3 regions of the Bacillus sp. NPDC094064 genome follow, and region 3 is predicted to be linked to each of the others. Evidence: riboswitches for the same ligand, from Rfam matches in the RefSeq annotation. Region 3 holds a riboswitch; each other region holds the start of a gene.

Region 1 (10,367 bases), on a different contig from region 3:
CAATTGGCGCTACATATAAAGCCTCGCCATCTACCATTTGTGGCGTTAATTCTCCTAGTTCAAAATAAGCAACTTTCGGAATATCCCCAAATACTTTTTTCATCTTATTCTCCGCAGTTTTTGGCGGAACTGTAAACGGCTGATCATTTTCAGTAAATGGCTCTGAAATCTCTTTCTCTACCTTAACAACAGAATCATACTTCTTTTGCGTGATTACTATATCATGCAAATAACCAAAATAGCCGTAACTTGCGAGTAAAACAAACATGAGAAGTCCTTTTAATGTCCCCTCTAACTTACCTACCTTCTCTTGTGAAAATAAAACAAGCCCAATTAAAATTGCTACTGCAACAGAATAATGAGTAAGAATCGAATCTACTCGATCATCAATTAGCCAAAGGTATTCATAGATTGCTATACCGATCCAAAATAAAATAGGAATAACTAAAATAGATGATTTCTTACCCTTTACAACCTTCTCATCCCCTTTCTTATCCACCGCTCGAAGTTTATTACTACCGCCTCGTGTCCATGGAATCAAAAACAAAGTGAGAATAGCTAAAACTAAAAATTTCATCAAAGGCAATGTCCCCTTTTCTTTTGTTTTCCCTTTCAGTATAACAAATAAAGGTTAATAAGGTAAAAATGGGAATGATTATGCTTTTTTACTACTTAATACAACTCCACTCACTACATATAAGATGGATGCAATATAAAAAATCGTACCAATTGTAAAGAAGTCTACTAAATACCCCGTTGCAATAATTGCTATTGCGCCTCCAATTGATGTCCACACATGATATTTCCCAATCTCATAACCAGCCTTTTCCTGTGCAACCTTTCTTGCTAGCGACGTTTTCTCTGTATTACGCTGCACGGCACCTAAAATCCCCATTACAATTTGAAGAATATACACATGCCAAACTTCACTGGCAATAGGGAAACAAAGCATTAATATCGCCATAGACCAAGCATATATGATTAATAATTTTCTATCGCCTACTCTATCAGACACCTTTCCTACTAACGGATATACAAGCGCTGCAGTTAAAGCAAATAAGCCATAAGCCCATCCAAACTGTGAGAAGCTGTTCCCGACATTCCGAAGCAATAGAATGTAAAAAGGAAATACCATACTTCCTGCCATCATAATGATACTTTGTGAGGCTACAAATCTTCTATATGTCATTTCTTATACTCCCTATAAAATAAATTCATAAATCTCTCTTCTGGATCTACGTCCTTCTTCTTCTGAAGGAATTCTTCTATACGAGGATATGCCCTCCTTAACTGCTCTTTCGTTGGATAAGAATAATACGGCAAATAATAACTACCGTTATGCTTTAATGTAACATCAATCATTTTTCGAATGACACCCTCTGTTTTCTTTATTTCATCTTCAGAGCGCCCTTGATTAATTAAAAGAACTAACGCAAACATATCATCTTTCGCATAGGATAAAACTGCATTTTCATTCTTTTCCACGTAACGGATCGTGATATTGAGTAAATTCAGTTCCTCTTCACTTAATACGGTACGTAAATCATCTATATATTCCGTGAAGGAGCCTATAGGAACAAAGTATTCTTGTAACACTTCTGTAAGGTTCGGATTTTCATATTCCATAAAAGCACTATCTGATCTCATCACATTATTCCGCGTCTCAAACTGTCCATCTGTACGCTCAAAATAACTTCTTTGTATATCCCAAAATGTATTCTTTCCCCAATCACTATAACGTGATAATCCAAGCAAAAATTTCGGTGCTGCTATAATATTTTCTTCTTTTAATTTACTGTACTCTTCCAGCCTCTGTTGATTTTCTACCAATACATAATCTGTCACATACATTTCTCTTAAAAATGAATGTGGAGCGACAGAAATACGCGCTAAGTGCATACGAACATTTTCATCTTTTCTTACCTTCTCTTTGAAATACGTCGTATATTCTTTATAATCTATCATTCTCGTGTGCATTTCATATAATTCATCATCTGTTAAATTCAGCGTCACATCTAAAATGACACCAAATAGCCCATAACCACCGATGACATAGGGAAATAAATCCGCATTCTCTTCTCTACTTACATTACGTACAGTACCATCTGCCATTAATAGTCGAAATGATTCAACTGTATCAATCAATGCTTCATGACGAATATCACGTCCATGTACATTTACACTTAATGAACCACCAACCGTAAAAATATTTTGAGACTGCATCACCTGAACCGCAAGACCATATGGATTTATTTTCTTTTGAATATCATTCCATGTAACACCGCTTTGTACCCTAATCCTCTTTTTCTCCGGATCAAACTCTAATATTTCGTTATATCCTTTCATATCAAGCATCGTACCGTTCGGATAATACGTCTGTCCGCCTTGGCTATGTTGCATACCCGCAATGGAAATCTTCTCTCCTGAAACCTTTGCATCTTGCACTAATTTTATTAACGAATGTTCATCCGTAGCACTTTCAACACGTTTTATTTTTGTCGGAAGCAATTTACCTACATCACTCATAATAGGATGATCGAGTTGTTTTTTATACGTCTGTATAGACGCTGTTAACAACACCGTATACGCTATAATGACAACTACTATCTTTCTTTTTTTCAAATGGCACTCTCCTCTTCTAACATTCTTCCTCTTCATATTGTACCTATTTTCCTAAGAAGAAAGTATTAACAAAAAAGAGAGAGCCCACTTATTTCAGGTCCCTCCCTCATCAAGACTATCACTTTGCTGCTGGCAATTGTATTGGCTCAAACTTTATTCCTCTCATAACAACATGTTTCAAGAAATACTTAAATATGATGTAAAGAAAACAACTAATTTCAGGAGGTCATTATGAAAGCTATTATTTGCACAAAGTATGGACCACCTAATGTTCTCCAGCTTCAAAATATAGAAAAGCCTAAACCTAAAAAGAATGAAGTATTAGTTAAAATTCACGCAACAAGTGTAACGACTGGAGATTGTAGAATACGTGGCTTTAATAGCCCCCTCTTATTTTGGGTTCCTATGCGGATTATATTGGGTTTCAGAAAACCTAGAAAACCTATACTCGGCGTAGAATTATCCGGGGAAATCGAAGAAGTAGGAACGGATGTAACTCTATTTAAAAAAGGAGACCAAGTTTTTGCATTAACAGAGCTTAATGTTGGTGGTTATGCAGAATATACATGTGTACATGAAAGTGGATTAGTAGCATTAAAACCTACCAATGTGACGTATGAAGAAGCCGCAGTTATTCCCTTTGGCGGAACTTCGGCATTACACTTCCTAAGAAAGGCCCGTATAAAAAGAGGGCAAAAAGTGCTCATATACGGCGCATCTGGATCCGTAGGAACAGCTGCCGTACAACTTGCTAAATATTTCGGCGCAACCGTTACGGCTGTTTGTAGCAATTCAAATTTTGAACTAGTGCAATCTTTAGGGGCTGATAAAGTAATCGATTATACGAAAGAAGATTTTACGAAGCAGGGTGAATACTATGATATTATATTTGATGCTGTTGGAAAACATAAAAGATCCCTTGGAAAAAAAGCATTAACGCCTACTGGTGTATATGTATCTGTTAATGGCATGATGGCAAAGGTAAGTAAAGAAGATATGTTTCTACTAAAAAAACTAACTGAAACAGAAAATTTAAAGCCTGTTATTGATAGAACTTATCCGTTAGAAGACATTTCAGAGGCCCATATGTACGTAGAAACAGGGCGCAAAAAAGGAAACGTTTCGATTACCTTAAAATAAAATATATTCTGAAAATATTGTTGACAATTCTTTTTGTAAGATTTACTATTAGTACCATATTAAAAAACTACATACACATACTCTTATCAAGAGTGGCGGAGGGACTGGCCCGATGATGCCCGGCAACCGAGCTTATAACGTATAAGCTAAGGTGCTAATTCCTGCAAAACGAGTTTTCGTTTTGGAAGATAAGAGAGGAACCTATTTTGTCTATTCGGCACCTCTCTTATTTTGAGAGGTGCTTTTTATTTTGGAATGTATATTAAGGGGGAATTATAGATGAAGAAAGTATTACTAAGCATTGTAAGCGGAGCAGTACTATTATTAGGCGCATGTAGCGCCAGCTCAGATAAAGAAGTTAAGGCATTAGATGAGAAAAAGATTACTGTCGGTGTAACAGGCGGACCACATGAACAAATTTTTGAAAAGGTAAAAGAAGTTGCAGCAAAAGATGGTCTCGAAATTGATGTAAAAGTATTTAATGATTATGTAGCACCGAACGTATCTTTAGATGAAAAAAGCCTTGATGTAAATAGCTATCAAACGAAATCGTATTTAGATGTATTTAAAGCCGAACGCAACATGAAATTAACGGAAGTATTTTCAACAGTAACATTCCCTATGGGTGTATATTCTAAAAGCTTAAAAGATATAAAGGAATTAAAAGAGGGCGACGCAATTGCTGTACCAAACGATCCGACGAATGAACTTCGAGCTTTGAAACTGTTCGAAAAAGCAGGGGTTTTAAAGGTTGATCCAAAGGCTACAGAAAAGGCAACTGCGAAAGATGTAATTGAAAATCCAAAAAAATTAAAAATTGTTGAATTAGAGGCATCTCAATTACCAACACAACTAAGCGAAGTGAAAGCAGCTGCAATCAATACAAACTTTGCATTAGGTGCAAAATTAAGTCCAGCGAAAGACTCTATTTTCCGCGAGGGGAAAGATTCACCGTATGTGAACTGGGTCGTTGTTCGTACTGAAAATAAAGATGATGCTGTCGTAAACAAATTAAAGAAAGCTTATCAATCTAAAGAAGTAAAAGAATTTATCGAGAAAAAATTTGATGGTTCTGTTTTACCGTCTTGGTAGGAGCTGACTATAATGATCGAATTAAAAAATATTTCCAAAGTATTTTCAACAAAAAAAGGGAATGTCGAAGCTCTTAAATCAACTTCTCTTAAAGTGGCAAAAGGCGAAGTATTTGGAATCATCGGCTATAGCGGCGCTGGTAAAAGTACATTAATTCGCTGTGTAAATTTATTAGAAAAGCCAACGACAGGACATATCATTGTTAACAATCAAGACTTAACAACTTTATCGACAAAAGAACTAGCAAAAGCGAGACAAAAAATCGGGATGATTTTTCAAGGATTCAATTTACTTAAAACTGTTACCGTTTATGAAAATATCGCATTACCGTTACGCCTTGCTGGTATTCCAAAAGCGGAAATTGAAAAAAGAGTAGAAAAGTATTTACGCATTGTCGATCTTTTTAATCGAAAAGATGCATATCCAAGTGAGCTTTCTGGCGGTCAAAAACAGCGTGTTGCGATTGCTCGTGCACTCTCACATGAACCTGAAGTTTTATTAAGTGATGAAGCAACGAGCGCATTAGATCCAGAAACAACCGATTCTATCCTTGATTTGCTATTAAAGATTAACGAAGAAATTGGAATTACGATTTTACTCATTACACATGAAATGAATGTCATCCAGCGTATATGTGATCGCGTTGCCGTTATGGAACACGGATCTGTAGTCGAAAGCGGGACTGTGAAAGATATTTTCACAAACCCACAACATGTAACGACGAAGAAATTTGTAAACAGCGCATTTGCAGCAAAAATTCCAGAAGAAGTACAAAAAGAACTACAAACTACTGGTGAGATTGTAACTCTTTCTTTTATAGGAAATGCTTCAGGAGAGCCAGCATTAGCTGTCGCTACAAAACGTTTCCAAGTATATCCGAATATTTTGTCCGGTAATATTACACAGTTAAAACATGAGGCATATGGGAGACTTGTCGTTCATATGCAAGGGGAAGAAAACGAAGTACACCGTGCTTTATCATTTTTACAAGAGCAAGGGATCATCGTAGAAGGAGGTAGAACAGACTATGGGAAACAAGTCCTTTTTGGATGAATGGGGTAACGTAATATGGGAAGCAACCATTCAAACATTTCAAATGACATCTATTTCATTACTTATCTCTATTCTTATTGCACTGCCACTTGGTGTCACACTTGTTTTAACGAGACCTGGTGGACAGCATGAAAATAAAATCATCTATCCTATTCTTAATACAGTTATTAATGTCATTCGCTCTCTTCCATTTATCATTCTATTATTCTTTATTTTACCTTTCACAAAGTTTCTAATGGGAACATCCATTGGCGTAAAAGGTGTTATCGTACCGCTTGTCGTCTTCACAGCTCCTTATATTGCACGTTTAATGGAGACAGCTTTACTAGAAGTAGATCGCGGCGTCATTGAAGCTTATCAGGCGATGGGGGTTTCTACTATAAAAATCATTTGGCACGTTATGGTGAAAGAAGCCCGTCCATCTCTTGTACTTGGATTAACAATTGCAACAATCGGCTTAATTGGCGCGACAGCAATGGCTGGACTTGTAGGTGCTGGCGGGCTAGGGGACTTAGCATATCGCTTCGGACATTTACGCTACGAACCTGAAGTAATGTATGCAACCGTCTTTATTCTGATTATCCTCGTTCAAGGATTACAGTCTTTAGGGAATGGTGTTGCACGAAGATTGAAAAAAGATTAAAAAAAGAAGGTATCTCACCAGGGGGAGATACCTTCTTTTTATCTTTTAAATCCACCTTCTGAATGAATAACTTGTCCAGTAATCCACTCTGCTTCTTCGCTTACTAAAAACTTAATAAGCCTTGCTGCATCCTTTGGCTCACCAATTCTACCGAAAGGAAACATTGGTTTTAAACCTTGCTTTATCTCTTCAGTCATCCAGCCTGTATCGGTCGGACCTGGATTAATTGCATTCACTGTTATTCCTAAATAAGCTACCTCAGCTGACAACGAACTAGTAAGAGCGTCAATAGCTCCTTTCGTTGTTGCATACGCCAATTCTCCAACCATAGGACCTTGAAATTGCCCCGAAGTCATATTAACAATTCTACCACCAGATTTTTTATCAAATCCTCGGGCAAATTGACTACTGAGCAATGTGGTCGCACGAATATTTACCATGTAATGCTTATCGAGCTCTTCAGCAGTCAAATTAGAGAAGTCATTATTTGTAGAATACGCTGCATTATTAATTAATATATGAGGGTATCCTAGTTGTTCAGTAACTTTATTTATAAGCTCTTTCGGTGCATCATTCTGAGTTAAATCTAACTCCATACTTGATACTTTGACACCGTTTTTTAATAACTCTTCTTTTAATTGTATTTGTTCGTTTTGCTCAACGCCCCAAGGCATCTCTTTATCATACTCTGTCCAATACGTAAAAAAGATATCATATCCTGCCTCAGCTAATTCTTTACAAATCGCTGCTCCTATACCGTCTAAACGACTTACACCTGTAACAACTGCTACTTTATTTTTTAATTGGTTCATCATATACTCCTCCAAGTTTAAAGGACGCATATTTTATATAAGAGATATAAACTTTCCCCACATAGGCATCTGTCCTTACAAAAGGGATGTACAAGCCAAATATGCAGTCCTTGCATGATTTACAGATAGCTAAATAAACTCTCACTTATGAGAGAAAAATTCATCTATCTACTTTCGAATCATTACAAGTTCATCCACATATTGAGTCCTTATCCCCTCTCCATATATCTCCAACTTTTATTTTACCATCAAAAATTTAATATTTCAAAAAATAAAATAACCACTCCTATTTATGAAGTATCATGTACTATAAACCGTAGTTAATAACGCATTTGAATTTAAAGGGATATTACCATTACCTATTCGTTGTATAAGTGTAGGGAGAAAAAATGAAAAGGCAACACTAATTGATAACTATTATCACTAAGTGTTGGTTGATGATATAATTATCTAATCAAGTTTAAGGAGGCTAGTATGTTTAAATTTTTTATCAATGAAAATGTATGTCTCTTTTCTATTGTCCTATTTTCAATATTCTCTACGTCGCTACCATTACAACAAACAAAGGTTTCAGAAGCCCCTGAAACCCCAGTAACAATAATGAATCCAGATGAGCCTTCCAAACCAAAAAACTATATTCAAAGTAAAGATTCAGTGTATGAAGAAACCGGGGGCCTTTACACAGAAGATGATTTCAAAAATGCCATTCCTATGGATAGAACAAAACAGTAACTCCAGACAACTCCATCGAATCTAATCCATCATTTAAGAAACCGCCTACGAGATAACGACATGAAAAAAAGAGTCTGCATTTAGTGATCACCAAATGCAAACTCTTTTCTTATGTACATACAACTTACACCCTTAAAGAACCACGAAATCCTCTAGCAGCATAATAGGAATCTGCTCCATTATGGTACACGAAAACGTGTCCGAAGCGATAATCGCAAAATAGAGCACCACCAAGTTCTCTAATGTCTGAAGGTGTTTGTACCCAACTTGATGATTTCATATCAAAATCTCCAAGTTGTTGTAACTCTCGATATTGTTCTTCAGTTAATAGTTCAATACCCATAGCGGCTGCCACATCAATAGCGTTATTTTCTGGTTTATGCTTCTTTCTTGCTTCTAACGCTTCAAGATCATAACAAAGGCTTCTGCGGCCTTTAGGGCTCTCCTTTGAGCAATCGCAGAAAATATACTCGTCCTTCTCTTTGTCATACCCAACAACATCCGGTTCACCGCCCGTTACTTCCATTTCGTTAAGTGACCATAACTTTTCAGGGGTAGCATTCAGCTTTACCTCAACTTTAGCCCATTCAAGACCTTCATGGCGGTTCATGTTTTTCTCAAAACGAGCTTGTAATACTTTTAATAGTTCTTCACGCTGTTCTACTGGTAATACATTTTTATTCTCTGTCATATTAGTCCTCCGAATTACGTTTCCTTATACTCATTTAAATCTTCTCAATAATGGTTTAAATGCAGTTTACAACAATCTGGCCCGATTGCACAACGAAAAATCCTTGTACGTATATCCATTATATAGTACTAAAATCCTCCATACTTTCCCCAAGAATATAGTGTGAAAACCACATCAAATTCTGCTTCATAATAGCTACATTCATTCCCGGCTGATCAGGACTATATGCCATTCCTTTAAATATAATTAATTCTGTATCAACTTCCATATCCATTAATCCTTGATATAAGTCATATGCATTTGTAACTGGAATTCTTGCATCCTTTTCTCCATGTTGGATTAACGTAGGCGTACAGGCTGATTTAATATACGTCATTGGTGATGTTTTCATATATATCTCTGGATCATTCCATGGAGTATTTCCTAAATGCATCCTAATAAAGTAAGGGATATCTGTATTTACGTAATGAGTACTCCAGTTCGTAATTCCGCCCCCAACTGAAATTGCCTTAAATCTGCTACTAAATGTAGAACAGAAAGCCGATATATATCCCCCGTTACTCCATCCCATAACTCCTACTCTATCTTTATCTACCATCCCTTGATCAACTAGCTTATCCACCCCTGATATAACATCATCATAGTCAGCAAGTCCTTGTTTTTTATAGTTTGCTTTTAAAAATTCATTACCATAACCAGAACTTCCCCTGTAGTTTGGTTCTAAAACGATAAAGCCTTTTTCAACAAACTGTTCAATCGGATATTTCTCATTGAAGCAGTCTGAAAATATCGGAAAGGATGCCCAAGCCGGACCGCCGTGAATTACTACTAATAAAGGATATTTTTTATTTGCGTCAAACGCTACTGGGGTTGATAAAACACCCTCTATTTCAAGACCATCACAACTTTTCCATGAGATGATTTCCCTGTTACTTTTAAGCTTCCCTTCAAAAAAGCTATTTTCATTCGTTATTTTTTCATCGGCCAAATAGATTTCAAAGGTTTCATTTGTTATAGCCTTATTATAGGTTATATGATTTCCATCCTTTGTTATAGAGGCATCTATTATAAAGCCATCTACTTTGTCGCTTAATGCTTCCACAGTGCCATCTTCAGCTAGTAATCCAATACGATAATTCGTTTTATCTTGCCATCTAATTAAAATTCCTCTAGCTGTCCATTGTAATGGCATAACTGTGCTATCAAAACCTGTTAGAGGCTGAATTACCTCTCCATTATTCATATCATATATTTCTAATGTACTGTCTTGTATATGGTTTCTATAGTAATCCTTCTCCCTTATACTCGCTGCATAACATATTTTACTGCCTTCAGGAGAAAAACAAATGCTCCCTCCCAACAACTTGTCTACATTCATCTTTTGTAGTTCCCCAGCTGCAACATCTAATATATATAGATCACCATTCATATGATCGCTCGGGCTTGGTGTAGCCATAAATACAACCTTTGTCCCATCATTTGAAATATCAAATCCATGGATATAAAAATCTTTCCCATCAGTTAATGGATAACCACCGCTAATCTCTCGTTCCTCTTTATCATTTTGTATCACTTTTTCTAT
Region 2 (10,367 bases), on a different contig from region 3:
GTCATTATTTTCTTATGGTATCTAATTATTTTACCTAATCTTTGTTTAACAATTTGGTCTTCTTGTTGCATTAGTAAAAGATCTTTTCACATACCTTTTAAAATCACACTGCCATTTTTTATCGCAGCCATATTTATTTCGTCCTTATTTTTCACAAACCGTGAAAGCATCGATATATTAAATACAGTACTTTCTCAGGCGGGCTTATATATTGTATACGCTTATATTCCGATTTTATTTCTATTTCATTCACTACGATGGCGCTTCAAAAATCAGTCGAAAAAATCTTCCCCCAACGCACCATGATATTTGATACAATTTGGTTAATACATTTGTAAAGGGGACAAGCGAATGAAAAAGTATGTATTTTCTTTACTTGCGGTACTGAGCCTAATTCTTGCTGGATGCGGGAGTACTAGTACAAATGACAAAAAATCTTCTGAATCAAAAGAAGAGCATGATCATGCCACGCACACTCAGCAAGCTGACATTCAAGAAAAAACAAAAGGAATCGACACACTTCCGGCCTTCCTAGACAAGCTTGATCCACAAATGAAAGAAATCTACACTGTCGCTGGACAAAATGCAGAACTATTAGATTGGATTCCATGTTACTGTGGCTGCGGTGAAAGTGTAGGACATAAAAATAATAAAAACTGCTTTATTCGTGAAATTAAAAAGAACGGTGAGGTTGTTTGGGATTCCCATGCAACGACTTGCGTCAATTGCTTAGAAATCGCAGTAGAATCCGCTTCGATGAAACAAAAAGGAAAGTCAACGCTAGAAATTCGCAACTATATCGATAATAAATATAAAGAAGGCTACGGCAAACCAACACCTACACCAATGCCAAAAGCTTAATAAAAACGAGGACATGCCTCGTTTTTTCTTTTCATTCACATTTTTTCTTAACAAATTCTTTCAAGTGTATTTCCCCTTGCTTGTCACACACTATATATAACTCCTCAGTAAGGAGGGTACACAGTGCAAACATATAACGACTATGACAAAGCTCTCTATTACACGTATTGCTGTAATTGGGATAAATTACTCGTTCTCATGGTTCAAACGAACGATCAATTATTTTCTAAGCGTATTGAGCATTTTTTACACGCTTATCAATACAGTAAAGAACTACCAGAAGTTGATAAACAATTGCAGCTCCTATTTCAATATATTGACCACGCATCCCAAAAGTCACATATAGAAGAAGTAGAGCAAATTCAAATGTAAAATATAGCGCTATTCTCTTGCAGAGAATGGCGCTTTTTTAAAATGTTTATATCAATAAAGGTTTCTCCTTATAAAACTTTTATTGATAAACATATTTTTTCTTTCTTTTCTGTACTACTTCATACTATAATTTAGTATGTAACTATTATAAGAGAGGTATAAAATATGGGACGAGAAAAAAAGCAAGAATATGCTTTATTTACCGCGTGGGGTGCTTCTTTTATTGCTACACTCGGAAGTCTATACTTTTCCGAAATCATGAAATTTGAGCCTTGTGTCCTTTGTTGGTACCAACGTATTTTTATGTATCCATTCGTTTTATGGCTCGGTATCGCTGTAGTAAAAAAAGACTATCGCATCGCAAGTTATTCTTTACCAATCGCAAGTATTGGTGCTTGTATTTCTTTATATCACTATGCAATTCAAAAAATCGCAGCATTTTCAGCTGCTGGGGCAGCTTGCGGTCGTGTACCTTGTACGGGAGAATACATAAATTGGTTCGGCTTTGTGACAATCCCGTTCTTAGCACTTATCGGCTTTATTACAATCGCTGTTTGTAGCTTTATTGTAATCAAAAACAAATAAGGAGATGAAAGAATGAAAAAAATGCTTATATTTGGCGGTATTATTATTGCCTTGTTTGCAGCAATTTTCGCTGTCACACAAATGGAAGAAAAAAATGCTACTAGCCAAAAAATTGATAATACTACTGATAGTAAAACAAATGGCCCTGACTACTATACAAATAAAATCTCTCTTTCAGATCTTCAAAAGAATTTAAAAGAGAAAAAAGAGGAAACAGTATACTTTTATCAAACATCTTGCGTTCATTGTCAAAAGCTATCTCCTATCGTAGTACCGATGGCTAAAGACTTGAACGTTGATATGAAAGTTATGGATATTGAAAAATTAGATGCTCCTTGGGATGAATATAAAATTACAGGAACACCAACAATCATTCATTTTAAAGATGGCAAAGAAATAAGCCGTATTAGTGGTGAACAACCGAAAGACAAATTAAAAGAATGGCTTGAACAAACAAAGAAATAAAGAGAAAAGGAAACTCCTTCTATACATGAAATGCTTATAAAATCCCACACTAATATATAAGGAGGGGGTTTTATGCCAGAAGTGAAATGCTCTGTTTCCAATTGCTCATTTTGGGGACAAGGTAACTTTTGTCAAGCAAGTTCAATCGTTGTTCAACCAGATGCACAAGAGGCTGGTCAGAATACAAATGATTCGTATACAGGTGCTGTTTTAACAAACGAAACACTAGAAAGTTCTGTAGCAACAAGTGTAGAAACTTGTTGTCATACATTTAAGCCAAAATATTAAACAAAAAAGCATACGATTAATCGTATGCTTTTTTACATTCCCCTCCAAAAATCATGCATGATAAAAAAGTACAAAATAACGAGAACGACTGTCCCACATAAGGTAATGCGCCGATATATACTCTTCTCTCCTTCCCTCGCTTTAACAAATGCACAAATAAATCCGAAGAACAATATTAAATCCACATATGGAACATAAAAAGAAAAGACGAGAAACGCATACAAATACACGATAAATAAGCAGGTCGTTACTAAGAAAATTTTAAATGCAAATTCACTTTTCATACTGTAACCGCCCCCAATCTGTACTGTATTATATTCAACAAAATACAATAGTTGCTGTTTCTTTTTTCATCCTGCTATTTACGAGCATCGCGATTCGTTTAAACTAATAATTCATACAAAATCTGCTTCACTAAATTACAAATAAGCTACCGCCTATACACGGTAGCTCTTACAGTACATTATATTTCCGTTTATATATATTACTTAAAATCGAAGAAGGAATTTGCTCATAACGAACTTTTTCTCCCGTTTCATCCATAATATACAAATTGTTTCCTATATAATATGTTCTATCTTTCCTTTTGGCATACACTGCATACCTTTCGTTTGGTAATACTGTTTTTACTTTTGTTAATTGCCCATTTGGCTCTTGCCAATATATATTGACACGGTCTACTAACGTAAGTATTCCAATTTGGTCTTCTTCCACTTTACGACCATTCCAGCTCACAACGCGATACCCCAGCTTATTCGCTTCAAATTCGGGACTCGTATGAAAACGAGAAATGATTACTTTTGTCTGCAATTGTACTCGGTCATATAACCATTGTATATCTCTGTCATGCATGCGAATACAACCATTCGATTCCCTACTTCCAATCGTCCATTCTCTATTTGTCCCGTGAATTGCATACTCCTTTTTATCTAATCCAAGCCACCTTGTACCAAGAGGATTATTCGGTGCACCACCAGGTATCTTTTTACGATGGTATTCTTTATTTTTATATTTAGTTATAATACAAAAGTTTCCTTCTGGCGTTGGGGTGCGATCCCTTCCAGTCGTTATTGGAAATGTCCTCGTATAGTTTCCATCTTCAAAAAAAGATAGCTGATTTGTCGTAAGATTCACTAGTATTAAATGATCTGTATTAGCAAAAGCGCTAGCTGGTAGGCAGAAAAATAGGATTACGATACACCATATTTTTTTCATCTAAATCCTCCCTAGCACTAATATCATAATAAATGCAATTAGCTTTACTTTGCTCTTATAGATGAAAACTATCCATTTACAATAACGCCTCCGTTTACATGTATCATTTGCCCTGTCACATATGTGGAATCCCCAGACGCTAAATATACATACGCAGGCGCTAATTCATATGGTTGACCAGGTCTTTGCATCGGAACATTACTCCCAAACTGTGATACTTTCTTCTCATCAAAACTTGATGGGATAAGTGGCGTCCAAATCGGCCCTGGTGCAACACCATTTACACGAATCCCTTTTTGCACTAACGACTGAGAGAGTGATCTTGTAAAAGCTACAATCGCTCCTTTCGTTGCAGAATAATCAATTAACGTTTCATTTCCTTCGTACGCAACAATAGAGGCTGTGTTTATAATGACATCCCCTTGTTTGAAGTGAGAAAGTGCTGCTTTCGTAACATGAAAATAAGAAAAAATATTAATGCGAAACGTTTTTTCTAGCTGTTCCGCTGTAATATACTCTAACCCTTGCTGCGGATATTGCTGCGCGACATTATTTACTAAAATATTCAAACCGCCTAGCTGCCGGACGGTCTCTTCCACAATATGTTTACACTGTTGTTCATTACTTAAATCACCTGGCAACAATACACACTTTACGCCTTCTTTTTCAACACGTTGTTTCGTCTCATTTGCATCTTCTTCCTCATCTAAATAAGCAATCGCAATATTTGCTCCCTCTTTTGCAAAAGCGATAGACACAGCTCGTCCAATCCCGCTATCTCCCCCTGTAATTAATACATTCTTTCCTTTTAACTTGTCGCTACCTTTATAATTCGGATCTTCAAACTGCGGAAGTGGATTCATGAATGATTCAATACCAGGCTGTTTATTTTGATGTTGCGCAGGCATTGTTACAAAGTTTTTTTGCTGCGGCATACTTTCAATCAGCTCCTTTTCCTTATCATGTGCACAATAACAAAAACTACTTACACATAAAAAACGTAATTTACACGTAGTTCTACGATTAATATTCGAATTTACGACACAAAATATGAGTTATCATAAACTTTTTATGCAAAACTATTGCAAAACGCACAAAAAACGAATATTATATATAACTGTTGTGAAAATTATTCGTAAACAGAAAGGATGTTTATATGTTTAACCTTTCAAAACATAAAACTTCTATTAAAACTGAAATTATGGCGGGTATTATTACCTTCTTAACAATGGCATATATTATTGTCGTAAACCCTGTCATCCTTGGTGATGCAGGTGTCCCATTTGAACAAGCATTTACAGCAACAATTATCGCTGCTGTTGTCGGAACATTATTTATGGCGATCTTTACAAACTTACCAATCGCAATTGCACCAGGTATGGGATTAAATGCTTACTTCTCTTACTCTGTTGTAAAAGCTCATGAAGGCATGACTTTCGCAATTGCATTCTCTGCTGTATTCGTAGCTGGTATGATTTTAATTTTGTTATCATTCACATCATTCCGTACAAAATTAATGGAAGTAATTCCTGAAAACTTAAAACATGCACTTACTGCTGGTATCGGTCTTTTTATCGCTTTTATCGGTTTACGCTTAACAGGAATTGTAACAAAACATGAATCTAACTTAGTTGGACTTGGTGATCTTCATTCCCCTCCTGTTTTACTAGCATTAGCTGGACTTGGAATTACAATTATCCTTATGTCTTTAAATATAAACGGGGCACTATTTATCGGAATGTTATTAACTGGTATGATTGCTTACTTCACAGGTCAATTAACATTTTCAAATGGCGTTACATCAATGCCTGGATTACCAGAAGGAATTATCGTTGCAAATCCAATTACTGCTGTATCTGATGTAATTAATTACGGATTATACGGTGTTGTGTTCTCCTTCTTCCTTGTTACATTATTCGATACAACAGGTACATTGCTTGGCGTTGCACAACAAGGCGGATTTATGAAAGATGGAAAACTTCCTAAATCAGGACGAGCACTTCTAGCTGATTCGTTCTCAGCAACAATTGGATCTATGTTCGGAACAACACCATCAACAGCTTACATTGAATCATCTGCTGGTGTTGCAGCTGGTGGGCGTACTGGTTTAACAACCGTTACAGTAGCTGTACTATTTGCAGTAGCAGCATTCTTCGGACCTTTAGTGAGCGCTGTTTCTGGTGTATCAGCTATTACAGCACCATCATTAATTATCGTTGGTAGTCTTATGATGGGTTCAGTTCGATATATCGATTGGGATACGTTCGATGAAGCATTCCCAGCATTCTTAGTAATTTTAAGCATGCCACTTACATCAAGTATCTCAACAGGGATTGCACTTGGATTTATTTCATACCCACTTATGAAAGTGGCAAAAGGACAATTCCGTGCTGTTCATCCACTTATATATTTATTTGGAATTTTGTTTGCTTATCAATTGGTATTCTTACCACATTAAAATCCCTCTTTGTGAGGGATTTTTTTATGAAAAATTATTTGACAACACGACAAAATTGTGGAATAATTCGAAATAGTTAAATATTCGATGTCTTATCAAGAGCAGGTGGAGGGATGAGCCCTACGAAGCCCGGCAACCGACCCATTTATGGGCACGGTGCTAATTCTTACAACACGTTGTGTTGAAAGATAAGAGTAATATGATAAGACGTCTTTTCTATATGAAAAGGCGTTTTTTATTTTCACTCCCTCCTCTCTCTTCTTAATTTAGGAGGGATTTTTTTATGAAAAAATTATGTTCCATCGTACTTATTTTTCTCTTATTTACATTGACAGCTTGTACAAATGAACAAGATGCTATCTCCTCACAAAAGCAACAAACTGTGAAAAAAGCGACTACAACAGTAGAAAACAACTTACCAACAGAAGTTCCAAGCCAAGTGAAGAAGCCATTAAAAATCGCATTAATCATGCAAATGTCCATCGGAACTTTTTCCTCTCAATATATTGAGGGTGTCAAAAAACAAGTCGAGCTATTTGGCGGCAGTGTACAAGTCTACAATTCTGATAACGATTTAGCAAAAATGGCTGCAAATTTAGATACTGCTATTAATTCAAAAGTGGATGGAATTTTAATTGATCACGGCCGCTCTGAAGCACTAAAACCGGGAGTAGAAAAAGCTTTGCAGGCGAACATTCCCGTAGTGGCATTTGATAACGACCTACGCCTGCCTGGTGTAACGATTATTGATCAAGATGACTATAGCCTTGCATGGAAATCCTTAAAAACATTAGCAGAAGATTTGAATGGACAAGGAAATATCGCAGTCGTATGGGTTGGCGGATTTGCTCCAATGGAACGTCGCAATGTTATCATTGATGCTTTTTATAAACGTTATCCAAATATAAAAGAAGTTGCACGATTCGGTACTGCTAGTAATAACACACCGCTTGATACACAAACACAAGTAGAAGCCTTACTAAAAAAATATCCGAAAAAAGGAGATTTACAAGCAATTTTTGCTTCGTGGGATGAGTTTGCTAAAGGGGCTGTTAAAGCACTTGAACAAGCCGGTCGTACAGATATAAAAGTATACAGCATTGACTTAAGTAATGAAGATTTACAACTCATACAAAAAGAAAACTCTCCTTGGACAGCTACTGCTGCAACTGATCCAGCTGAAGTAGGTAAAGTTCAAGTGCGATTTTTATACAAAAAAATTGCTGGTGAACAAACGCCAGATATTTATTCACTAGAACCTTATTTAGTAAAGAAAAATAGTTTACCAAAAGAAAATATAACGATGGATCAGTTATCAAAATATATAAACGGTTGGGGAGACTCAAAAGATGCATATTCTCCTTGGATGAAAAAATTAGAGAAGGAGAAAAAGTGATGACATTCTCTCTTCAAAACATTACACATTCTTATCATGTTGCCACACCTGTTCTAGAAGATGTTTCTATTCATATTCGAAAAGGAAAAGTGCACGCTTTACTAGGAATGAACGGTGCAGGAAAAAGCACTTTACTAAAAATAGCAACTGGTGAATTTCAACCAGTTGCTGGCAATATAAAAATTGATAATCAGTCTGTTTCCTTTACTTCACCACGCGATGCAAAACAGCACGGTATTTCTTTCGTAACACAAGAAGTAGATCACGGACTTATTCCCGGATTATCTGTATTAGAAAATGTACTTATCGATCATTTAGCAATGCAAAATAAAGTACTATTTTCAAAGTCAAAATTAGTCGCACTCGCTAAACAACACTTGCAAACTGTACAGGTAAATTTAAATGTTTCAGAAGATGTTTCAAACTGCTCATTACATGAAAAACAATTACTTCTTATCGCAAGGGCTTTATCTAACAATACAAATTATCTTTTATTAGACGAGCCCACTTCTTCTCTTGGGCCAAAAGAAGTTGAAACCTTTGGAAAGCTCTTAAAAGATTTAACATCAAAAGGTATTGGCATTATCTTAATTTCTCATCGTTTATCCGAGATTCGAAATTTCGCGGATGATGTAACTGTATTACATAATGGGAAGGTTTCCCTTTCTGAAGCCATTACAAAGATTACAGATCAGCAAATTGTGGAAGCAATGACTGGCAAACAACTTACACTACCTATTAATACAGCGCCAAAATGCGGGAGCGAAGAATTATTTAAAGTACAAGAGCTTCAATTACGCGAAGATCATTCTCCCCTTTCTCTTACAATACGAAAAGGAGAAACTGTTGTGATATACGGATTAATTGGAAGTGGAAAAACAACACTTGCCGAAACTTTATTTGGTGCTCGTCATACTTATCGCGCAAAAATAGATGGTCAAACAATAACAATTAAAACACCACGAGATGCGATTAAAGCGAAAATCGCACTTGTACCAGAAGAAAGAAGAAAACAAGGTGTATTTCTTTCGGAAGATATAATAAGTCACACTAATTTACACCAATCAGGATGGCGACGAAAACAAAACGAATTAAATAATGCTACTACAGCAATTGATTCTTTCAGTATTTCACCAAATGACCCAAAAGCTTTTATTCACTCACTTAGCGGTGGAAATCAACAAAAAGTCTCAATTGCAAAGTGGGATGGATTCAAACCTAATCTATTTCTTTTGGACGAGCCAACTAAAGGTGTAGACATAGCTGCGAAACAAGACATTTTTCGATTCATTCGCAACATTACAGAAAACGGAAGCTCTGTAATTTATTTCACAGGAGAACAAGATGAAGCGCTACATATCGCCGATCGTATTCTTATACTGGCAAATGGAGAGTTTGTAGGTGAATACTTGCCAAACGATCTATCGCCTGAACAACTTTTACATTTATCTGAAGGGAGCTATTCCATTGAATCTCGCTCATAAAACTAAAACTAAGAAACTATATTTACCTACTCATCTTTTTTATCAATTTAGTACAATTGCTATCATTATAGGTGTTACAATTTTTTTCTCTATCGTCAATGATTCTTTTTTTACATACAACAATATTAGTGATATTTTACGTTCTATTTCTATCGTAACGTTACTTGCGATCGGTGTTACCTTTACATTGATTGTAGACGGGTTTGATTTATCAGTCGGCTCTACTGCTAGTTTAGCAACAATTGCCGCTGCTTCCTGTCTCGTTTTATATCGACAAGAACTATTAGTCACACTACTTGTTCCTATTCTTTGCGGACTATTAGTTGGATTATTAAATGCACTACTCGTTATCCGAATTAAACTACCAGATTTACTAGCCACATTAAGTATCATGTACATCGTTAATGGACTACACTTAACATTTTCAAAAGGATCTTCAATTTATGAAGGAATGTCGGGTGCCACAGGACATTTTATTCCATCCTTTTTATTTATCGGTCAAGGTTCCGTTTTAGGAATTCCAGTCCCTGTCATTATCATGCTTATCGTCGTTTTAATTGCACATCTATTTTTAGAAAAAACAACGTACGGTCGTTTCTTTTATATGACAGGTGGGAATCGAGAAGCTGCTAGACTAGCCGGTATCCCTACTGATCGTTACCGTGTATATGCTTATATGATTAGTGGTTTACTTGCATCCATTGGTGGTATTATTCTATGTAGCCGCGTTGGAACAGGGCAAGTTTCAGCTGGTGCCCCATTATTAATGGATGCAGTTGCAGCTTCCTATATCGGTTATGCAATGTTCGGTGCCAAGAAACCAAATATAGTCGGAACATTTCTCGGCTCCGTATTAATTGGAATTATATTAAATGGCCTCACAATGATGAACGTTCCTTATTATGCACAAGATATCATCAAAGGCAGCATTTTAATTACAGCTTTAGCCTTTTCATTTATTAAAAAGAAGCGTAAATAAAAGAGTAGAGCATCGAATTCCGATGCTCTACTTTCCTTTTGCAACAATCACACGAAAGTCTCCACTATTCCTAAACTATGAAAAAGATAACAGAAGTTACAAATTATTAATATTTCTCATTCACCTGTAATTCTTTACTATACTTTTGAATAAAAATTGATGAAATAACCATTATCATCCCTACACTACAACCAATAAGCTGATCTAATAGTATTTCATCATGAATGAACCAACGCAGTAAAAATACGCTACTAAAAATAAACA
Region 3 (10,367 bases):
GATGAATGCAATAAACGATTATATGCTTTATAAGCTGTGACGACTGCGATGAATGAACCGATTAAAAATAACGCTGAGCCACCAAATGTAAATAACCGGCCAATGTACGTTTCTCTAGCTTCTTCTATTTCTTGTTGTAATTGTGTATTCATATGAACCACCTCGTAAAATGTAGGCATTTAGTTGTATTCTATGTGGAAGGCCTATATTGTGTGAAGTGTAAATAAAAAACTCGGTATGCACCGAGTTTTTTATAATCCGATATAAGGAGATGGATCAACTGCGTTTGTCTTACCGACATTCCATTCCCCAAGGTGAAGTTCAAAGTGTAAATGTTGTCCGTATGATTGACCGGTATTCCCCATAAATCCAAGCTGATCGCCTTGTTTTACAGTTTGTCCATTCGATACAGAACGGCTGCTCATATGAGCATATACTGTCGTATATGTTTTTCCGTTTATACGGTGAGATAAGTACACAACATTTCCATAACTAGATGATAATTCTGAGCGAATAACGACGCCGTCAGCAGCAGCAACAATAGGTACTGTTCCTGAAGCAGCGATATCAATTCCTTTATGGTTATCTAAAGAACGTGTACCAAATCCTGAAGTTTTCGATCCGGCTGCCGGTTTAATAAATCCGCCAATATTTGTATCGTGTGGTGTCGGGGCGGATTGAGCAGATGCGGTAGCGTGTTTACGAGCTTCTTCAGCCTTGCGTGCCTCTTCAGCTTTACGAGCTTCCTCAGCACGTTTTTCTTCTTCAATTGCTTTTTGAACAGCTTGACGCTGGTTTTCTAAAATACTTTTTGTTTCTTCTAATCCTTCAATCTCTGAGTCTACTTTTGCTACTTTCGTATGTAGATCGTTAATAAAAGTTTGTTGCTGCTGTTGGTTATTTTGTAATTCTTGCTGTTTTTGTACTAATTTTTGCTCAGATTCTTTCAGATGCTGCTCTTTTTTCTCAACAGCTTCTTTTTCTGTCGTTACAGCATCTTGATCAGATGTTTGTTTTTTCACAATATCTGTATCGTTGTTTAATATTAAACTTACGGAGTACATATTATCAACAAGATCAGCAATGTTTGTAGAAGTTGTTAATACCTCTGTAATCATATTTGTACGAGGTTTTTCTTGCATAGATTGTAATCGCTGTTTAATAATTTCCTGACGCGTATCTATGTTTGTTTGTAATTGCTCTATATGTTTCTTTTTTTCAGCAATTACTTGTTGTGTTTTGCTAATTTCTTTTTTCGTATCATTTAATTCAGCTTCGTTTTTATTAATAGAAGTAGTTAATTCGTCGATTTTCTTTTGTAATTCTTGAATTTCTTTTTCTATTTGTTCTTTCTCAACTGATTTATTTTGTAAGTCATTTTGTTTGCCATCTAATTCTGATTGTATGTTAGATAATTTATCTTGATTCGTTTCAGCGTATACAGGTGAAAGTAGGGGAGAAACAAAAATCGTTCCTGCTGCTAAAACACTAAACGCTGCAAATTTCTTTTTCATTGTTGTTTGGCTCCTTTCCCTATGAATGTTATATATCATAAGAAGAGGAGTGTCTATCGCTGTAATCATAATGTAAAGAAAATTTTATAAAATTGCTAAGTTTTGTCGGAATTTATCATCTTTTAAGTTTAATTGTCATAGTAGTTACATTTTTTATAAGTGCAGCAAAGAGAATATATCGTTCCTTTTTTTGTAAAATAAAGGGGGGAAGTGCGTTTGTTTTATATAGTTAAATATTATTGCAAAAGCCAATAAAAAACTGGTAAGGAATCGTTCTCATGTGAGGTTTTCTGACATGGGTTTTGTTTTTGTCAAGAAAATTATTTGCGTTCGGGCAAACTTATTTAGTTGTCAGATTTTAATTTTTGATTTATGATTTTTAACAGAGGCAAAATGTAGTGAATTGTCGAATAATATGTAATACTCTTAATTTCTTAGTTTTATAGATATAGATAGAATGAGAGATAGATAGAGTGACACATCGAGGGGGGTTACAACAAGTATGAAAAAAATAGGACTTGCATGGCAAATATTAATTGGTCTTGCACTAGGTATTGCAGTTGGTGCGATTTTCTTTGATAATCCAGCAGTTGCGAAGTACTTACAGCCAATTGGCGATATTTTCATCCGATTAATTAAAATGATCGTTGTGCCGATTGTTGTAGCAAGTATTGTTGTTGGGGTTGCTGGTGTTGGCGATGTTAAAAAACTAGGCCGACTAGGCGGAAAAACAATTCTTTACTTTGAAATTATTACAACAATTGCAATTATTGTTGGTCTATTAATAGCGAACATTTTCCAACCAGGAAAAGGCGTTGATATGGATCAATTAACAAAAACAGATATTTCTAAATATGCAGAAACAACAGAACAAGTACAAAGTCATTCGTTTGCGGATACATTTGTAAATATTGTTCCAACGAACATCATGAAATCATTAGCTGAAGGTGATATGCTTGCTATTATCTTCTTCTCTGTACTATTTGGTTTAGGTGTAGCAGCAATTGGTGAGCGTGGTAAACCAGTTCTACAATTTTTCCAAGGTGTAGCTGACGCCATGTTTTACGTTACGAACCAAGTTATGAAATTTGCACCATTTGGTGTATTCGCATTAATTGGTGTTACAGTTTCTACATTTGGTCTTTCTTCATTAATTCCATTAGGGAAATTGCTCATTGTAGTATACGGAGCAATGATCTTCTTCGTTGTGGTCGTGTTAGGACTTACAGCGAAAATATTCGGAATTAACATTTTCCAATTCTTTAAGATTTTAAAAGACGAGCTGATCTTAGCGTATTCTACAGCAAGTTCAGAAACAGTTTTACCGAAAATTATGGAGAAAATGGAAAAATTCGGTTGCCCGAAAGCGATTACATCTTTCGTTATTCCGACAGGTTATTCATTTAACTTAGATGGATCAACTTTATATCAAGCAATTGCAGCAATCTTCTTAGCGCAAATGTACAATATTGATTTATCCATTACGGAACAAATTACATTATTACTTGTATTAATGGTTACTTCAAAAGGTATCGCGGGTGTACCGGGCGTATCATTCGTTGTATTATTAGCGACACTTGGTACAGTAGGTATTCCAGCTGAAGGTTTAGCATTCATCGCTGGTATTGACCGTATTTTAGATATGGCTCGTACAGCGGTTAACGTTGTAGGTAACTCTTTAGCAGCTGTAGTTATGTCTAAGTGGGAAGGTCAATATGACGCTGAAAAAGGACAAGCTTATTTAAAAGAGATATCTGAAAAGGGTCAAGCGGCTTAATTATAATATGAAAAAGCTCTCACATAATATGTGAGAGCTTTTCTATATATAGAAGAGGAGCGGACGTAATGAAACGAAAATATGGTGACGGTTCTTCGTGGAAGCGGCTAATAGAGAAAAATTATATAGTCAAGCAAGTTAAAGCAGGTATGTTAGGGATATTAGATATAAAAAAAGTGAGAGAGCCTAGTTATAAAGAATACAATGGTAAAGAGCTTTGTATTGCAGATGACGGGTATACATGGATGCAATATTTTATAAGCGGGAAAAACTTTGCTATTACAGCTATGTTAGACGATCAACAAAAATTAGTGCAATATTATATTGACGTAGCGAAGGAATATGAAATAGACGAACGTGGTTTACCTTATTTTGATGATTTATATTTAGATGTAGTATTGTTACCAAATGGTGAAATATATGTATTGGATGAAGATGAGTTAGAGGATGCTTATAAAAATGACGATGTTACAAAGGAAGAATATGAGTTAGCTTGGCATACAACAAAATGGATAATAGATACAATAAAAAAGAGTGAATTTTATTGGATTTCAATATTGGAAGAAGAAATAAAAAAGTTAAAATGATTATTGCATTCAAATTTTTGTATAATTACCAAAAAAATCTATACAAAAAATAATTGACTTTTGTTTTGTAAGCAAGTAAAGTTAGGGAAGAAATTATTATTAAAAAATAAATATGAAACCTTCTTATAAAGAGAGGCGGAGGGACTGGCCCTACGATGCCTCGGCAGCGGACTCGATTTCAGAGTGCTGTGCCAAATCCAGCAAGCATGTGCTTGAAAGATGAGAAGAGTGTTTCTTATAGATGTATAAGACCTCTTCTCATTGGAAGAGGTCTTTTGTTATTCATTAGAAAAAGGTTGAAACTAGGGAGAGATGGTACTTTGAAAGAAACGAGAGGAAATGGTTTGGCTTTATTACCGCTTGGGATATTTTTGGCGCTATTTATTGGTTCTGGAATTATTACAGGTGATTTCTATAAATTGCCGATACTTGTAGCAATTTCAATTGCTGTAGGAGTCGCTTTAGCGATGAATCGTAAAGAAAGCTTTAATGTAAAAGTGGAACGATTTGCTAAAGGTGCAGGGAACCCAGATATTATGATTATGGTTCTGATTTTTGTACTTGCAGGAGCGTTTTCTGAAACAGCAAAAGGGATGGGCGGCGTTGATTCTACAGTTAACTTAGCGTTATCAATTTTACCGCAAGGATTTATCGTAGCTGGAATTTTTGTTATAGGGGCATTTATTTCATTAGCGATGGGTACTTCAATGGGAACAATTGCTGCGTTAGCACCAATTGCTGTAGGTATTAGTGGGCAAACTGATATCTCAATTGCACTTACGATGGCTACGGTTGTTGGTGGAGCGATGTTTGGTGATAATTTATCATTTATTTCAGATACAACAATCGCAGCTGTACGTTCACAAGGAACAGAAATGAAAGATAAGTTTAAAACGAACTTTTTAATTGTATTACCAGCCGCTATCATTACAATTGTACTATTAGTAATGATTACTTTAGGTAATGATACAGACATTAAAGCTCATAGCTTTGACTGGATAAAGATTTTACCGTATGCAGGAGTACTTATTACAGCGCTACTTGGCTGGAATGTACTTATTGTGTTAACTGGTGGAACTGTATTATCCGGCGTTATTGGTCTTTTAGATGGCAGTTACACGTTAGAGAGTTTCTTTAAAAGTGTAACGACTGGAATAGGCGGTATGATGGAGTTAGTATTACTTGCTATTTTAATTGGTGGTATGGTCGAACTGATTCAATATAATGGTGGCATTCAATATTTAATGAATCTTTTAACACGTAATATTCGTTCGAAAAAAGGAGCAGAGTTTGGTATTGCTGGCTTAGTGAGTATGACGAATATGTGTACAGCGAATAATACGATTTCTATTATCTTTACAGGTCCGCTTGCGAAAAACATTGCAGATCAATATGAAATTGATCCTCGTAAATCAGCGAGTGTACTAGATCTTTTCTCATGTTGTGTGCAAGGGTTAATTCCGTATGGTGCGCAAATGTTAACGGCAGCAGGATTTGCGGCTTTATCTCCGATTGAATTGTTACCATATGCGTTTTATCCAATCTTAGTTGGAGTATGTGGAATCATTTCTATATTAATCGGTTTCCCGAGGTTTTCTAAAGTGGCGGGAAAGAAAGAGTATCATAAAACAGCATAATTAAAAATGAAGTTTATTAATAGTAACGAAAGCCGTACAGGGAATATTCTCTGTACGGCTTTTTATGTGTAATAAAAAAGTAAATCAGTCTATCCCGCCATATGTTTTTACGAAAGGCTGAATGCAACTCGGTCTTAAGTCTGAGTCGAAAACGGTTCTTAAGCTCGTTATGGAAAGATGAAAAAATAGTTAAGATAAGAGTATCAAATCGAAGGGAGGCAAGCACAAGATGAAACAATTTCTAGCGTTTATCGCGGCCGGTATTTTGGCTCTAATTGCTCTTGGTAGTCTTGCTGGTATTGTAGGATTCGCAATCGGAGCAGGAGTAGTGTACTGGAGCTACAAATCATTTGTGCGAGCACAATCATTTTTTGGAAAGTTAGCTTGGGGTATTGTCGGTTTAATCGGCTTGTCAATTGCCCTATCACATTCACCAGCATTAATCGGTATCGCTGCTTTAGTAGTTTTATACTATGGATACCGTGAGTGGAAAAAAGAAAAAAATGTAGTTGTTGACGCTGCTTCAGAAAGTTCTAAACCATATAGCAACTTTGAAGATGAGTGGAACAAATTAATGAAAAACTAAAACAATAAATCAAATTATAAATAAAGTAGAAGAGAGGAAGATTTATAATGAAACAATCTTTATTCGGACGTGTACGCGATGCAATTTTAGCTGATTTTCATAACGTGTTAGATGAGAAAGAAAGAAAAAATCCAATTGCTATGTTAAACCAATATTTACGTGATAGTGAGCGTGAAATAACAAAAATTGAGAAGCTAATTCAGCGTCATAAAACATTAAAATCTAACTTCGCTCGTGAGCTTGAGCAAGCACGCTATTTTGTTAATAAAAGATCAAAGCAAGCTGTTATTGCTCAAGAAGCAGGCGAATTACAATTGCACGAGCGTGCGTTAGAAGAGGTAGCTTATTATGAAGGGCAAGTAACTCGATTAGAAGAAATGTATGCAGGTGTTGTAGAGCAGATTGATGAGTTAGAGCGTCGTCTTTCCGAAATGAAAAATAAATTAAAAGAAATGCATGCAAAGCGTATGGAACTAATGGCACGTGAAAATATGGCACATGCAAATCGTCGTATGAATACTGCTATGCATAAAATGGATGAAAATAATCCGTTCTTACGATTTGAAGAAATTGAAGATCACATTCGTGACTTAGAGACTCGTATGAATGAGGAGCATGAGCGTGACACATTTGATATGAAAATTGCAAAGCTTGAGCGTGAAATGAAAGAAAAAAGTGAAGTGTCGTTAACGAAGGAAGTAACAAAATAATTGTAGTATATTATAAAACAGGCTTATGATATAGTGATAGGAGAAAAGGTGTTGGAAAGCAATGCCTTTTCTTCTATGTATATGTAACGAAGAGGGGAGGAGCTGAAATGAAAAAGCAATTTTCAAAAACGCAATTAATGGGGATGCTCCTCATCATATTTGGATTCGGTCTTTTTCTTGATATGATACTTGGACATTTTGAACCAGGTGGTCTAATTTTTGCATTTATTATGATTATGTTTGGAAGGCATTATCGTAAGAAAAATCGTTATGTTAGGGGAAATGTATTTTTATTTGTTGGCGGTATAGTATTCTTATTCTTTTTATTCTCATCAGCAGCCTTTGTACTCGTAGTATTTGCTTGTTTAGCTTTAATTGGTTATCAACTGATTCAGCAAGGACAGCAGCAAAAAGCAATGAAGGTTGAAATTAAAGAAAAAGGATATATAAATGAAGAGAAGCAAATATATCGCACAGAGCCATATTTGAAAAATATGTTTGTAGGTAATGTCCGAATGATGGATCATATTTATGAACTTGAGGATATTAATGTTCAATATGGTGCTTGTGATGTTGAAATTGATTTAACGAATGCGATGATTCCAGAAGGAGAGACAGTAATTGTTATTCGAGGTGTTGTTGGGAACATTCGTTTATATGTGCCGTACGATATTGAATTGTCTTTAAACCACTCTGTTATTGTTGGACGGGTGTTATTACCAGGACATGAAGAAACAGGATTTAACCGTAATGTTACATTTAGAACAGAGCAATATAAAGAAGCTCCTCGCCGTATTAAAATTATTTCTTCGCTTGTCGTAGGCGATACGGAAGTGAGGAAAGTATAATGAAGAAACAAAAAAATATTTCGTGGATGTATATTCGTTATTCTATGTTGTCCTCTGTTAGTATCGCACTTATCTGTATAATTGTATATGTATGGAAAAGTGAACAACAAGTTTATGATTTACTATGGAAAGAATCCATCGCTTCTGTTCCAATTGGCTTGTTTATTATGACTACAAGTTTACTTATCGGGGGAATTGTAGGGTATGCAATCGGTTATTATATAGAGCAGCGTATACAAGGATTAAATACGTTTCTATTTGAAGTAGAACGAGGGAATTTTCCGAGTGATGTTTCGTTTACTGCGGACGATGAATTTCATGAAGTGGAACGAAAAGTAATTGTTCTTGCTCGTCGATTAGAGGAGCAAGCGGGACTATTTCAAAAAGTAACGAATGAACGAGCTCATTGGAATGAAGAGATGAGGCAAGAAGCGATTTCTCAAGAAAGGCATCGATTAGCGAGGGAATTGCATGATTCAGTAAGTCAGCAGCTTTTTGCAATGTCGATGATGATGTCAGCGATTAATGAACAAGTGGTTGAATTTCCAGATACGACAAAAAAACAATTACAGCTTGTTGAAAATATGGTTGTAAATGCCCAATCAGAAATGAGGGCATTATTGCTTCATCTACGTCCTGTACAATTAGAAGGTAAAAAACTGACTGAAGGTATAGAAGAGTTGTTAACGGAATTATCGCGAAAACAACATATGAAAATTGAATGGCTTATCGAACCTATTGAATTAAAAAAAGGTGTAGAAGACCATTTATTCCGTATTGTGCAAGAAGCGCTATCAAATACGTTACGACATGCGAAAGCAAAGAAAACGGAAGTACGTCTTCGGAAAATTGATCAATATGCGATATTAAAAATCATTGATGATGGTGTTGGATTTGAAGTAGGAGTTAATAAGGCAGGTTCATATGGTTTAAGATCTATGCAAGAGCGTGTTCACGAAATCGGTGGGACGCTAAAAGTGCTTAGTTTTCCAAAAAAAGGTACGCAAATTGAAGTGAAAGTACCAATTATGATTGAGAAAGGGGGAGAAGTATGATTAAAGTGTTGTTAGTTGATGATCATGAAATGGTTCGCATGGGTGTATCAGCGTATTTATCAACCCAGCCAGATATTGAAGTAGTTGGAGAAGCCGAAAATGGAAGAAAAGGTTCAGAGCTAGCACTGCAATTAAGGCCAGATATTATTTTAATGGATCTTGTCATGGATGATATGGATGGAGTTGAAGCAACAAGGGCTATTATTCAAGAGTGGCCAGAAGCGAAAATTGTTGTTGTAACGAGTTTTTTAGATGATGAAAAATTGTATCCTGTTATTGAGGCCGGAGCAACAAGTTATTTATTAAAAACATCAAGAGCAAGTGATATTGCGGACGCTGTACGAGCTACTTATGATGGAGAAACCGTATTAGAGCCGAAAGTCACTGGTAAAATGATGTCGCGTATGCGCCAGAAGAAGGAACAACCTTTGCATGAAGATTTAACAGAAAGAGAATATGAAATTTTGTTATTAATTGCAGAGGGGAAAAGTAATCAGGAAGTTGCAGATGAACTATTTATCGCTCTAAAAACAGTGAAAACACATGTGAGTAATATTTTAAATAAGTTACATGTAAGTGACCGAACACAAGCGGTTATTTATGCATTTAGACATCAATTGACGAAATGATAAGAGGCTTTGGCTATTCATCTTGCCAAAGCTCTTTATTGACGATAACTTATGTAAGCGTTATCATTATAGTGTTAACAGTACATACAAAGGGGAGAATGTATATGTTAGTCCAAACAATATTTGGAATGGATCAATCGAAAAAATTAGGGGATTATGTGAACGCATTACAAGCGCTTTGTGAGCAATATAATGTTGAGACAGATCGAATTGCTATTATTGAAGCAACAGAAGAGTATTATTTATTTTTAGTAAAGCAAGAAGATTGCTATGATGTTGTTAAAGTAGAAACAGTTGATACAAATATTGATTTTTATACGAAAGCGTATAAAATAAGCAGTTTTAATCATAGTGCTTATCAAATGTAAAAAAACTCCCATAAGGGAGTTTTTTTTACGATGCTTTTGCTTCATGAGAGTCGGCTATTAGTGGGACTTTTTTTGCACCGCTTAGTTTAGCGATAGTAAATCCGATAAGAGCTCCAGCTAATGCTGGTACGAGCCAGCCGATTCCTTCATTATATAAAGGAATAAGTTCAAAATAGGACGTGATAAATGAAACAGGAATCCCACCTTGTTTTAATCCATCAAATACGCTCACAACTGCTGCTCCAATTAATGCACATACATATACAGAGCGATATCCACCGAAATATTTATGAAGTAGCGATAGTAGAACGAGTACAATCGCAATTGGATATACAACAAGTAAAATAGGAAGAGAGATTGTAATAAGTTTTGTTAAACCTAAGTTGGCAACTAGTAGTCCTAAAAAGCAAATGATACTTGCAAACATTTTGTATGAAAATTTTGTCAATAATGTTGAGAAATATTGACTGCATGCAGATACAAGTCCAACGCATGTCGTTAGGCAAGCGAGTGTAACGATAAGTGATAGTAGAAGCAGACCAGATGGACCAAGTAGTTGCTGCACGATAACAGTAAGCAGCTGTCCACCATTTTTTGCGTATCCGAGAGAGACGCTAGTCGCACCTAGCCAGCCAAGTGCACCATATACAAGTACG

Evidence for each region. Region 3 has a riboswitch for S-adenosylmethionine ahead of ACQKNI_RS05900 (Na+/H+ antiporter NhaC family protein). Riboswitches for the same ligand answer to the same signal wherever they lie in the genome.
Region 1: another riboswitch for S-adenosylmethionine. It lies ahead of ACQKNI_RS24865 (MetQ/NlpA family ABC transporter substrate-binding protein); the one in region 3 lies ahead of ACQKNI_RS05900 (Na+/H+ antiporter NhaC family protein).
Region 2: another riboswitch for S-adenosylmethionine. It lies ahead of ACQKNI_RS16680 (sugar ABC transporter substrate-binding protein); the one in region 3 lies ahead of ACQKNI_RS05900 (Na+/H+ antiporter NhaC family protein).

Annotation. Positions count from the first base shown of each region.
Region 1 covers NZ_JBNNUI010000015.1:60,680-71,046, forward strand. Annotated here, with positions in the region: gene ACQKNI_RS24845 (DUF3981 domain-containing protein) at 1-577, opposite strand, end outside; gene ACQKNI_RS24850 (MFS transporter) at 656-1,189, opposite strand; gene ACQKNI_RS24855 (FAD-binding oxidoreductase) at 1,186-2,622, opposite strand; gene ACQKNI_RS24860 (NAD(P)-dependent alcohol dehydrogenase) at 2,854-3,762, shown strand; SAM riboswitch class I at 3,843-3,957, shown strand; gene ACQKNI_RS24865 (MetQ/NlpA family ABC transporter substrate-binding protein) at 4,042-4,854, shown strand; gene ACQKNI_RS24870 (methionine ABC transporter ATP-binding protein) at 4,867-5,907, shown strand; gene ACQKNI_RS24875 (methionine ABC transporter permease) at 5,882-6,550, shown strand; gene ACQKNI_RS24880 (SDR family oxidoreductase) at 6,589-7,365, opposite strand; gene ACQKNI_RS24885 (hypothetical protein) at 7,837-8,094, shown strand; gene ACQKNI_RS24890 (DUF4256 domain-containing protein) at 8,219-8,785, opposite strand; gene ACQKNI_RS24895 (S9 family peptidase) at 8,904-10,367, opposite strand, start outside.
Region 2 covers NZ_JBNNUI010000007.1:21,697-32,063, reverse strand. Annotated here, with positions in the region: gene ACQKNI_RS16730 (GerAB/ArcD/ProY family transporter) at 1-306, shown strand, start outside; gene ACQKNI_RS16725 (PCYCGC domain-containing protein) at 352-861, shown strand; gene ACQKNI_RS16720 (YhdB family protein) at 985-1,233, shown strand; gene ACQKNI_RS16715 (disulfide oxidoreductase) at 1,399-1,818, shown strand; gene ACQKNI_RS16710 (thioredoxin family protein) at 1,831-2,283, shown strand; gene ACQKNI_RS16705 (DUF1540 domain-containing protein) at 2,356-2,571, shown strand; gene ACQKNI_RS16700 (hypothetical protein) at 2,604-2,855, opposite strand; gene ACQKNI_RS16695 (L,D-transpeptidase) at 3,025-3,786, opposite strand; gene ACQKNI_RS16690 (SDR family oxidoreductase) at 3,855-4,721, opposite strand; gene ACQKNI_RS16685 (NCS2 family permease) at 4,943-6,244, shown strand; SAM riboswitch class I at 6,334-6,439, shown strand; gene ACQKNI_RS16680 (sugar ABC transporter substrate-binding protein) at 6,528-7,640, shown strand; gene ACQKNI_RS16675 (sugar ABC transporter ATP-binding protein) at 7,637-9,124, shown strand; gene ACQKNI_RS16670 (ABC transporter permease) at 9,108-10,103, shown strand; gene ACQKNI_RS16665 (hypothetical protein) at 10,210-10,367, opposite strand, start outside.
Region 3 covers NZ_JBNNUI010000002.1:247,243-257,609, forward strand. Annotated here, with positions in the region: gene ACQKNI_RS05880 (hypothetical protein) at 1-152, opposite strand, end outside; gene ACQKNI_RS05885 (murein hydrolase activator EnvC family protein) at 252-1,514, opposite strand; gene gltP (glutamate/aspartate:proton symporter GltP) at 2,017-3,291, shown strand; gene ACQKNI_RS05895 (DUF402 domain-containing protein) at 3,360-3,878, shown strand; SAM riboswitch class I at 3,999-4,104, shown strand; gene ACQKNI_RS05900 (Na+/H+ antiporter NhaC family protein) at 4,199-5,515, shown strand; gene ACQKNI_RS05905 (flagellar basal body rod protein) at 5,745-6,101, shown strand; gene ACQKNI_RS05910 (PspA/IM30 family protein) at 6,149-6,811, shown strand; gene liaF (cell wall-active antibiotics response protein LiaF) at 6,919-7,659, shown strand; gene ACQKNI_RS05920 (sensor histidine kinase) at 7,659-8,714, shown strand; gene ACQKNI_RS05925 (response regulator) at 8,711-9,343, shown strand; gene ACQKNI_RS05930 (DUF3922 domain-containing protein) at 9,340-9,711, shown strand; gene brnQ3 (branched-chain amino acid transport system II carrier protein BrnQ3) at 9,737-10,367, opposite strand, start outside.